DNA from 2 places in the Cohnella candida genome. Region 2 is predicted to be linked to the other one. Evidence: predicted binding sites of a transcription regulator. Region 2 holds the regulator's gene; the other holds the start of a gene.
What was found. The regulator NrdR, encoded in region 2, represses ribonucleotide reductase genes. The targets are predictions, from matches to a motif close to AACACNATATATNGTGTT.
Positions count from the first base shown of each region.

Region 1: EAV92_RS11190 (adenosylcobalamin-dependent ribonucleoside-diphosphate reductase) is a predicted target of NrdR. The motif match lies at 1,826-1,843, and genes of this name have one in related genera.

Region 1 is NZ_CP033433.1:2,354,484-2,360,097, reverse strand. Features, by position in the region: gene EAV92_RS11195 (DEAD/DEAH box helicase) at 1-1,518, opposite strand, end outside; gene EAV92_RS11190 (adenosylcobalamin-dependent ribonucleoside-diphosphate reductase) at 1,919-4,513, shown strand; gene EAV92_RS11185 (GntR family transcriptional regulator) at 4,693-5,614, opposite strand, start outside.
Region 2 is NZ_CP033433.1:473,692-479,305, forward strand. Features, by position in the region: gene polA (DNA polymerase I) at 1-130, shown strand, start outside; gene mutM (DNA-formamidopyrimidine glycosylase) at 240-1,139, shown strand; gene ytaF (sporulation membrane protein YtaF) at 1,231-1,935, shown strand; gene coaE (dephospho-CoA kinase) at 1,949-2,545, shown strand; gene EAV92_RS02265 (lytic transglycosylase domain-containing protein) at 2,542-3,123, shown strand; gene EAV92_RS02270 (alpha/beta-type small acid-soluble spore protein) at 3,205-3,429, opposite strand; gene nrdR (transcriptional regulator NrdR) at 3,549-4,010, shown strand; cyclic di-GMP riboswitch class I at 4,123-4,209, shown strand; gene EAV92_RS24375 (hypothetical protein) at 4,282-4,455, shown strand; gene EAV92_RS02280 (ABC transporter substrate-binding protein) at 4,637-5,614, shown strand, end outside.

The DNA.
Region 1 (5,614 bases), 1.9 Mb from region 2:
GATGACCGATTCGAACATATTGATTTTCTCATGGAGCAGGTGTACGATATGTTCTTCGATCGTTCCGAGCGTGCACAAATTGTAGATTTTGACGTCCTCCGTCTGTCCCAGGCGGTGCACGCGCCCGATCCGCTGTTCGACGCGCATCGGGTTCCACGGAAGGTCGAAATTGATGATGTTATGGCAGAACTGAAGGTTGATTCCTTCGCCGCCGGCTTCGGTGGCGATCATGACCTGCGCGCGCCTGCGGAACAGGTCCATCATCCAGTCCTTGCGTCCGCGGTTCATGCCTCCGCGATAGGGGACGGCCTGGATGTCGTGTTCCTTGAGAAAGCGCAGCAGATAGTCTTGCGTTTGGCGGTACTCGGTGAAAATGATGGCTTTGTCGTCCATTTGCCGGATGAGCTCCATCGTTTTCTCCGCTTTGGTGTTCGCTTGGATGCCCCGGATCAGCTCGACGAGCTCCCAGATCCGGGCGCGGAGCGGAGAGCCTTCCGGCGTCTTCTTGAACAGGTTGACGAGCGTCAGGAACACGGCGTCGCGGCTCGAGCATACTTCGCGTTGAAGAGTGACGAGGGACAGCATGCTGGCGAGGTCGCCGTTCTCGGCGAAAGCATGGCGTTTGACATAGTCGGTTACGCCCTCGTACAGCGCCATTTCCTCCGGGGAGAGAGTCAGCGGCACGTTGGTGACGAACCGCTTGGTAAATTCCACCCCTCCGTCGCTGCGCCGGTTGCGGATCATGAGCTGGCCGAGGTTTTCCTGCAGCTTGTCCTCGTTTTTGGCGGCTCGGCGGCCTTTGACGAAATTGGAATTGAATTCTCCCTCTTCTCCGAGCTGTCCCGGCTTCAGCAGGGTAATGAGGTTATAAAGCTCGCTCATGTCGTTCTGAATGGGCGTGGCGGTCAGCAGCAGGCAATATTTTTTGCGGAGCTCGTTGACGAATTGGTAGTTGCTCGTTCGCCTGTTTTTCAATTTATGGGCCTCATCCACGATGAGAAGGTCGTATTCGTTATCCAGGAGGAGCTGACGGTTCGGCTCGCGTTTGGCCGTGTCCATCGAAGCGACGACGATGTCCGCCTGCCAGGAATGCAGCCTCTTCTGCGGGACGGCGGGCAGGTCGAACTTCTGGCCGAGCTCCCGCACCCATTGCAGCACGAGGGAAGCGGGCACCAGGATCAGCACTTTTTTCACGAGTCCCCGGACCCAATATTCTTTGAGGATCAAGCCGGCTTCGATCGTTTTGCCCAGGCCGACCTCGTCCGCGAGGATGGCGCGTCCGTGCATTTCGTGCAGCACCTTGCGGGCCGTCTCCACCTGGTGGGCCATCGGCTCGAAAGCGGGCAGCGCCCGCAGGCACTGCAGCTCGTGGAAATCGGTGACGAGAGAGGCCTCCTCCGCTTCCCAAGCGAGCTTGTACAAGGTCCAATCGTCCCACGGGCCGTTGCGCTCCGTCCGGCGTTCCAATTCTTCGAAGGCGGAGCGGTCGAACGAGAGCTCTACCAGCGGATGGATCATTCTCGCGGGCGGTTCGGCGGACGCCGGGACGGCGGCCGCGCTCGGGAAAGCGGGATCCGCGGGGGGCAGCGGGGCACCGTTCGGCATGCCGGCGGACTTCGATACGGGCGTGAGCAACGACATGTCCTCCTCGTCATAGGAAAGTTACCCCACTAGTATGAGCATCACGGGCGCATTCAAAACGTTCGCGAAAAAGAGAGCAAAAGGGAGAAAATAGGAGATCGTTCGCGCTTGGTTGACAAGGTTCGAGGAATTATGATTTTTGTCCTATGGCTTCACAATATGTGGTATAGTATAATGGCTTTCGTACACAATATGTTGTACAATTTACATACGACATATGAAAGTCTCGAATTCATGAAACATCAATCATATCAAGGTTTCGGGAGAGTGATCCGGGTTGAAGACGGTGCAATCGAAGCGTTTGGAAGGGTTAAGCGAGAAGATTTTTTTGGATCGTTACGCGTGGAAGAACGCGGACACCAGCGCAACGAAAGTAGGAGACGTCGTTCTCGTACTGACCAAGGACGATCCGAAGTTCCCGGCTAAGGATGTCGGCGAAGTCGTCAAGCGCGAAGGCCGCAACGTCACCGTGAAGCTTCGCAACGGCGACCTGGTGGAGTCCACGGTCGAGAAGCTCACGCTGACCATCGAGAAAACGCCGGAGCAAATGTGGGACCGCCTTGCGGGCGCCATGGCTTCCGTTGAAACCTCTCCCGAGAAACAGAAGGAATGGACCGATAAATTCCGCTGGGTGCTGGACGACTGGAAACTCGTTCCCGGCGGCCGGATCGCGGCAGGCGCAGGCGCAAGCGAAGAGTTGACGTTGTTCAACTGCTATGTGATTCCGTCTCCGCATGACAGCCGCGGCGGCATCATGGAAACCCTCTCGGAAATGACCGAAATCATGGCGCGCGGGGGCGGCGTCGGCATCAATCTGTCCTCGCTGCGTCCTCGCCGCTCCATCGTGCAAGGCGTGAACGGTTCTTCGAGCGGCTCGGTTTCCTGGGGCGGACTGTTCAGCTACACGACCGGCCTCATCGAGCAAGGCGGCAGCCGCCGCGGCGCGCTGATGCTCATGATCAACGACTGGCATCCGGACCTGATGGATTTCATCACGGTTAAGCAGACGGCGGGCATGGTGACGAACGCCAACTTGTCCGTATGCGTCAGCAACGGCTTCATGAAAGCCGTCAAGGAAGACCTCGAATGGGATCTCGTGTTCCCGGACACCAAGGATCCGGAATACAACGAAATCTGGGACGGCGACCTCGACAAGTGGAAGAAGACGGGCAAGAACGTCATCCACTACAAGACCGTCCGCGCCCGCGAAGTATGGCATACGATCATCGAGTCCGCCTGGAAATCGGCGGAGCCGGGCGTCGTGTTCATGGAATACTACAACCAAATGTCCAACAGCTGGTACTTCAACCCGATCATCTGCACGAATCCGTGCGGTGAGCAAGGCCTGCCGGCATGGGGCGTCTGCAACCTGTCCGCCATCAACCTGTCCAAGTTCTATGACGAAGAGAAACACGACGTCGCATGGGACGAGCTGGGCAAAACGGTGCGTTACTCCACGCGGTTCCTGGACAACGTCATCGACAAGACGCCGTACCATTTTCCGGAGAACGAAGCCAACCAGAAGAACGAGCGCCGCGTCGGCCTCGGCACGATGGGCCTGGCCGAGCTGATGATCCGTCTGGAAATCCGCTACGGCAGCGAAGACTCCCTGGAGTTCCTCGACAAGCTGTACGGCTTCATGGCACGCGAAGCGTACCTAGCTTCCACGGAAATCGCGGCCGAGAAAGGTTCCTTCCAAGCGTTCGACGCCGAGAAGTTCCTGCAATCCGGCTTCATGAAGAACATGGTCGAAGTGTATCCGGAAGTCGGCGAAGCCGTCAGCAAGCGCGGCATGCGCAACGTCACCGTCATCACCCAGGCGCCGACCGGCTCCACGGGTACGATGGTAGGCACGTCCACCGGTATCGAGCCGTACTTCGCCTTCGAATATTTCCGTCAAAGCCGTCTGGGCTTCGACAAGCAGCTCGTGCCGATCGCCCAGGAATGGCAGGACGCGCATCCGGGTGAAGAGCTGCCGGAATGGTTCGTCACTTCGATGAGCCTGTCCGCGATGGACCACATCCGCGTGCAAGGCGCCATCCAGCGCTGGGTCGACAGCTCAATCTCCAAGACGGCGAACGCGCCGGCCGACTTCACGGTCGAAGAGACGAAAGAGCTGTATGAGAAAGCATTCGAGCTCGGTTGCAAAGGCGTCACGATCTACCGCGACGGAAGCCGCGACGTTCAAGTCCTGAGCACGGCGAAGGAAGAGAAGAAAGAAGAGCCGGCAGCGGAAGCTGTTGCTCCTGCAGCTACGGCAGCAGCCGAAACGACCGCCGTCAGCGAGCTCAACACGGCGCTGAACGCGAAAGTCACGCCGGCACAAGTACAAGGTTTCGACCGTCAATACAAGTCCCGCCCGAAAGTGCTTCGCGGCGCGACCTACAAATACAACACGCCGTTCGGCATGGCCTACATCACGGTCAACGACATCGACGGCACGCCGGGTGAAATCTTCCTGAACGTCGGCAAAGCCGGCTCCGACGTGTTCGCGATGGCGGAAGCGCTTGGCCGCGTCTGCTCGCTGTTCCTCCGGTACGGCGACCACGGCAACAAAGTCGAGCTGCTCGTGAAGCACCTCAAAGGCATCGGCGGATCCGGCGCCGTCGGCTTCGGCCCGAACCGCGTCGAGTCGATCGCGGACGCCGTCGCACAAGCGCTCGAGACGCATGCCGGCGTCACCGCCGCCGAGCATTACGCCGTCACCGAGTCGCCGATCGCGGCGACCGTCGAAACGGCCGGCCCGGTGCACGGACATACGCATAAGCCATACCAGTCCAAAGATTTGTGTCCGTCCTGCGGCTCGGCTTCGCTGCTGAACGTGGAAGGTTGCAAGACCTGCGGAAACTGCGGATATAGCAAGTGCTCTTAAGATAGGAAAGACCCCCGTGAGGGGGTCTTTTTTTTTGTTTTTTGATTTTTTTTCGCGTATATCAGCTTATTGACATGCCCTACAGATAATCAAAGAAGATTGAATGAAGTGACCGCCGTTCTTCTCGAAAAGGGAGCGGCGGTCACTTATTTTATTAAAAGTTTTCTCCATGGAAAATATCATTCCGGCATCGGATATCTAACATTATCAACCAACCGTACAGGAATAGTGACCCGCTCAATGCTATAACTTTTCTCCATCTGATGGATGAGTATATCGACGGCTTTTTTCGCGATACTTTCCGTGTCCTGTTGTATAAACGGCACGAAAGGCAATTTCGGATCATCAAACGAAACAAGCCTGATCTTGTTCGGTACGGAGAGGCCCATTTCCTGCAATACACTGTAGGCAAGCATGGCTACTATCGTATCCACTGCTACTACTGCCTCGATTTCGGAGTGCGTCATGAAAAACTGTTTTAGCCGAGTGATCGTAACTTCATCGTTTCTTTGCCCGTTGCCTACGAAGAACCAGAACTTCTTATCGATAGGAAGATCCCGGTCCGTATACGCTTTTTCGAATCCCGCTATCCGTTCATGAGTATTGGAATTTGTGTCTTGCTGCGTTAAGAACGCAATGTTTCGGCATCCCGCATCCAGCAGATGTTGAAGCATTAAGACGGTGCCCCCGACATTTTCCGACGTGACGCTGCTGCTTGTGATGTTCGGCAAATATCGGTCCACGAGGACATGCGGAAACTTATCCAGCGATAAACGAAGGATTTCTTCATTGTAATTTTCATCGATTGCAGGAAAAATGATATACCCCCTGACACCGAACAGCCGGAACATCCGGATGGCTTCCACTTCTTTGTCCATCCTGTCATCCGTGACTCGGATGAGCGTTTGATACCCTCTACTATGAAGCAAAGTTTGGATGTAATAAAACAGTAAGCTTTCCACGGGCATATGAATCGAAGGGAAAATAATGCCCACGATCCCTTTAAGACCTGATTGCATGGAGTGGAGCAGATCCGTTCCGTTTCGACCGGCGACGAACGTTCCTTTGCCTTTAATCCGTATAACCATATTTTCGTCAGCT
Region 2 (5,614 bases):
CGAGGTGCCGGAAGAGGAATTCGAAACGATGAAGGTGCTCGTTCCCCAGGTGATGGAATCGGCCTTGGAGCTGGACGTGCCGCTGAAAGCCGACGTCAGCTTCGGTTCGAATTGGTACGAGGCGAAGTAAGCCGGGCCGAACCGTTAAATATTGCTTAAAGGCCGGGACAAGTGGTCCCGGCCTTTGTCATCCGGTATAATGAAACCATTCGCAATCTTTTGGGAAGCAGGTGAAACCGGTGCCGGAATTGCCGGAAGTGGAAACGGTCCGCCGCACGTTGAACGCGCTCATTGCGGGAAAAACGATCTCCGAGGTGACGGTGAACCTTCCCCGCATCTTGCAGAAACCCGACGATCCCGCCGCGTTCTCGGCGATTTTGGAAGGGCGTACTTTCACGACCGTGGAACGGCGGGGGAAGTTCCTTCGCTTGCTGCTGGACGGGGTGACGCTCGTCTCGCATCTCCGGATGGAAGGACGCTACGGCCTGTACCGTTCGGAGGAACCGGTCGAGCCCCATACGCACGTCATTTTCCGTTTCACGGACGGAACGGAACTGAGATATAAGGATGTCCGCCAGTTCGGTACGATGCATTTGTTCGCGCCGGGTGAAGAATGGTCGGCTCCGCCGCTGAATAAACTGGGATTGGAGCCGCTCTCGGCCGAATTCACGCCGGAAGCGTTCGCGAAGGCGCTCGGCAAGCGCACGACGAAAATCAAACCGCTGCTCCTGAACCAGGAGGTTATCGTCGGCCTCGGGAATATTTATGTCGACGAAGCGCTGCACGCTTCCGGCATTCATCCGGAACGGACGGCGGATTCGCTGACGAAGCGGGAGAAAGAGAAGCTGTACCACGCCATTATCGATACGCTGAACGCGGCCGTGGAAGCGGGCGGTTCTTCCGTGAAGTCATACGTCAACGGCCAAGGCGAGATGGGCATGTTCCAGCATCGGCTTCGCGCTTACGGACGCACCGGCGAACCCTGTGACACCTGCGGCAGGCCGATCGAGAAATCCGTGGTCGGCGGGCGCGGCACGCACGTTTGCCCGGCCTGCCAGCGAGCGCCCCGCGGTACGCGGCAAACGCTCAAAGCAGCACGCGGCAACGCGGTCAAACACCGATTGGACGGCAAGCAATAGAGGTTCAATATCGGCTTCGGGAAACTTCCGGGGCATTCGCCCGCTTCCCTGCATAGGATGGTTGAGAACATCATCCGGGGGGAGAAACGGCATGCTGGCTTCGTTCACATCGCTGATTCTGCTGTCTTTCGCCGTCAGTCTCGACGGGTTCGGGGTCGGGATCACGTACGGCGTACGTAAAATCAGAATCCCGATTCCGTCGGTCATGATCATCTCGGTCTTTTCCGGATTGGTCATCTTGTTGTCGATGACGGTGGGTAATCTGCTCGTCAAATGGATGTCCCCTCACGGCGCGTCGTCGGTCGGCGCCGTTATCCTCATCGGGATCGGCATTTGGGCACTCGTCCAATTCGCCAGAGGCGGCGACTCCGATGACACGGAACGTGCGGCGGGCAGATCGAAAAGGGCTGCCGCCGGCGCCGAGAAAGCAGACGATTCGCCCGTACCCTTGAAGAGGGAGCTATGGACGTTCGAAATCCGGCAGTGGGGCATCATCATCCAAATTCTCCGCACGCCTGCGGCCGCGGATATGGACCGGTCGGGTACGATTTCCGCCGGCGAAGCTTCTCTGCTCGGTGCAGCGCTCTCGCTGGACGCGTTCGGAGCGGGAATCGGAGCCGCGATGGTCGGTTTTCCGCCGCTGTTAACGGCTGCCTTGATCGCCGCGTCGAGCGGATCGTTCTTGTGGATCGGAACGCGCGTCGGCTTCCGCGTATCGGGCTGGAGATGGGTCCGGCGACTGACGGTGCTGCCCGGCATTATTCTCATCGCCATGGGACTATTCAAACTGTTATAGAAGGAAGATGCACATGAACATCGGACTAACGGGAGGTATCGCCACCGGGAAAAGCACCGTGGCGAGCCTTCTTGCCCGGCGCGGCGCTCTGCTGATCGATTTGGACCGCATTGCCCGGGAAATCGTGGAGCCGGGACAGCCGTCTCTCGAAGCGATCGCCCGGGAGTTCGGACAAGCCGTATTGCAGCCGGACGGCACGCTTGACCGGAAGAAGCTCGGCTCTATCGTGTTCGCCGATACCGATCGCCGTAAAGCGCTGGAGAGAATTACGCACCCGGCGATCCGCGCCGTCATGAAAGAACGGATGCAGGCATACGAATCGGAGTTTCCGGAGCGGCTGACCGTGGTGGATGTTCCGTTGCTGTATGAATCTCAGCTGACTTCGTATTTCAGCAAGGTCATGGTCGTCTACGTTCCGCGTGAAGAGCAGCTTCGCCGGTTGATCGAACGGGACAAGCTTTCGGCAGCGGAAGCGGAGAGAAGGCTGGCCGCCCAAATGGACATCGAAGAAAAGAAGCGGCTCGCGGACTACGTGATCGACAACGGCGGCAGTCTCGAGGATACGGAGCGTCAGATCGAACGGTTGTGGCGGGAAATGGGGCTGGCATGACGAAAAGGAAAAAAATCAAGGGAAAACGGAAGCGATGGTTCCTGCTCCTGCTCATCGTCGTCCTCGCGGCCTTATTCATCCGTTCCGAGTGGATCGGCCGGCTCGTGTATCCGGTGTATTACATGGACGAAATCAAGCAGAATGCGGAGCGTTACGGCCAGGATCCGCTGCTCATCGCGGCCATTATCCGGGTTGAATCGAATTTCAAGGAAAATGCGGTATCGCCCAAAGGGGCGGTCGGGATCATGCAGCTGATGCCGGATACGGCCAATTGGATCCTGAAGCAGGAAAAGTTCGGGGAAATGACGGTCGAGGATGCGGGACAAAGCGCCGACGCCGGCATCCGGCTGGGCACTTGGTACGTGAAGGAACTGCGCCGGCAATTCGGAGACAGCCTGCCCGTCGTGCTGGCCGCTTACAATGCGGGGCCGAACCGGGTCAAGCAGTGGCTGAACGATAAGGTGTGGGACGGCAGCGAGAGCACCGTGCGCGATATTCCTTACGGAGAGACTAGACATTACGTACAGCGTGTGATGTATTATTATAAGAAGTATCAGAAGATTTACGACGAGAAGTGAGCTTCCCGGCCTATATTAAAGAGGAAGCCTTGAAGCGCTTCCGCCTCAAAGCTTCCCTTTATTTAAGACAAATTGTTGCGATTAGCGGTTTGCACCGAATTGACCGGCAAGTTGTTGTTCGGCGATTTGGACCAGTTGACGGGTGATGTTACCCCCGATACGGCCGGCGTCTCTTGTAAGGATGTTACCGTAGTAGCCGTCCTGCGAAAGGGTTACGCCCAGGGATTGAGCTACTTCATATTTCATTTGGTCCAGGGCTTGGTTCGCTTGGGGAACGACCAGTTGGTTGCTGCGGCGGTTGCTCATGATCTTCACCTCCTTGCGGTTGGTAATCGTATTGTGTCCGTTTCCTCAGGTTTCATGATAGGAGAATGTTGGAATTAAAATCTTTTTTTCGAGCTTGCGAAAGGGGTCCCTTCCGAATCATGAAATGTCCGTACTGCGACTACAACGGAACCAAAGTGCTCGACTCCAGGCCGGCCAACGACAATAAGTCGATCCGCCGCCGCCGCGAGTGCGAGAAGTGCAACCGTCGCTTCACGACGTTCGAGACCGTGGAAGAAACGCCTTTGGTCGTGATCAAGAAGGATGGCAGCCGCGAAGAGTTCAGCCGGGACAAGGTCCTGCGCGGGCTGCTCCGAGCCTGCGAGAAACGCCCCGTTTCCGTTGGGCAGCTGGAGGTCATCGTTTCCGACGTCGAACGCGAAGTCCGCAACACGGCCCTCGCGGAAGTCGAGAGCCGCGTCATCGGGGAGCTCGTGATGGAAATGCTGTATCCCGTCGACGAAGTGGCTTACGTCCGTTTTGCGTCGGTGTACAGGCAGTTCAAGGACATCAACATGTTCCTGAAGGAACTGAACGGACTCATCAGCAAACACGGCATGTGAATCCATCCGCCGAGTTAGGATTGCCGATCGTCGATACATTCATGCGAATTGATCAAATCCTATTGACCGGAGCGGAATGAACTGATATCGTACGGATATAAGCGCATAAACCCGCTGATAAAGGCAAACTTGCCGAAAGGCAAGGACGCAAAGCTATGGGTCTAATGTTCCTCGGGACGATGACTGCCAAGCCGCCAAAGGGGTGTTTCCTCACCCTCATTGGCTTCCGATGAAGGGTTTTTTATCGTTAAAACACGATAGGGGGAAAACAATGCGTTCTTACATGATGCCGAGCGCCAACGGAGGCGTAGACACCTTAAGCGATCGCGAGCTGGAAGAGCTCGTTTACGACATCGTGGAAAACATGGCCGAACAAGATATCCGCGAGCTGTGCCTCGCGCTCGAGATGATTTGCTGCCATATGCGGCCGGCCGTTTATCATTGATTTCGATTCCGATTCCGATGCAGCGAATACTCGTTGCATCTTTTTTTGTTGCGATAAGCCGAGCCAACTTCCTTCATGGAGAGTTATCGATGTTGAGTTTTCGTTATTTCATCCGAATCCCGGGTTCTATATGCTGAAAATAGAAAGCGCATCCAATATGATCCAAAACGGAGGGTTAAGGATGAATTTGTTGCAAAGACGGCTGAGCGCCGGACTCGCCATCGTGATGACAGTCGCGATGCTAGCCGGATGCTCAGGCAAATCGGGCGGCGGCTCGGCAGAAAGCACTATGAAGGCGGAACCGTCCGCTAAAGCGAGCGCGAGCCCCTCGAGCGGACAGGCGGCGCCTTCCGCCAAGCCATTCGAAGGCAAGACGATTAATCTGGTCACCGCCAACCATCCATGGGCCGACGCCATCAAACCGCTGATACCGGATTTCGAGGCGGCAACGGGGATGAAGGTCAACGTACAAGGTTATTTCGAAGACCAGCTGACCCAAAAACTGACGGTTCAATTCACCGCGGGTTCCGAAACGCCGGACGTTTTCATGTATCGCCCTTTGCAGGAAGGCAAGCTGTTTTTCAAAAACGGCTGGCTGCAGGCGCTGGATGATTACGTGAACAAAGATCCCGCATACGATTTCGCCGACATTTCCAAATCCGCAATCGGGACGGCCACGGTCGACGGCAAACTCGCCGGCATCCCCATTATCTCGGAACAGGAAATTTTGTATTATCGCAAAGACCTGCTGGAGGCTGCGGGCATTCCGGTTCCGAAAACGATCGATGAGTTGGTCGCCGCGGCGAAGAAGCTTCATGATCCCGGTAAGGAGATGTATGGATTCGTTGCCCGCGGGCAGCGTTCGCCGCTCGTCACGCAGGTGTCCTCGTTCCTGTACTCGGAAGGCGGAGACTTCATGAACGGAGACAAGGCTTCGATTAACACGCCGGAAGCGTTAAAGGCCTTCACGACGTACGGCACGCTTCTGAAAGACTACGGCCCTCCCGGTGTTCTGAATATGTCCTGGCCGCAAGCGTTCGGCATTTTCGGCCAAGGGAAGGTCGCTTTCCTCACGGACGCGAATTCGCTTTACAAGAACGCTACGGATCCGTCCAAGTCCCAAGTGGCCGACAAGGTGGGTTTTGCACCGTTTCCGGCG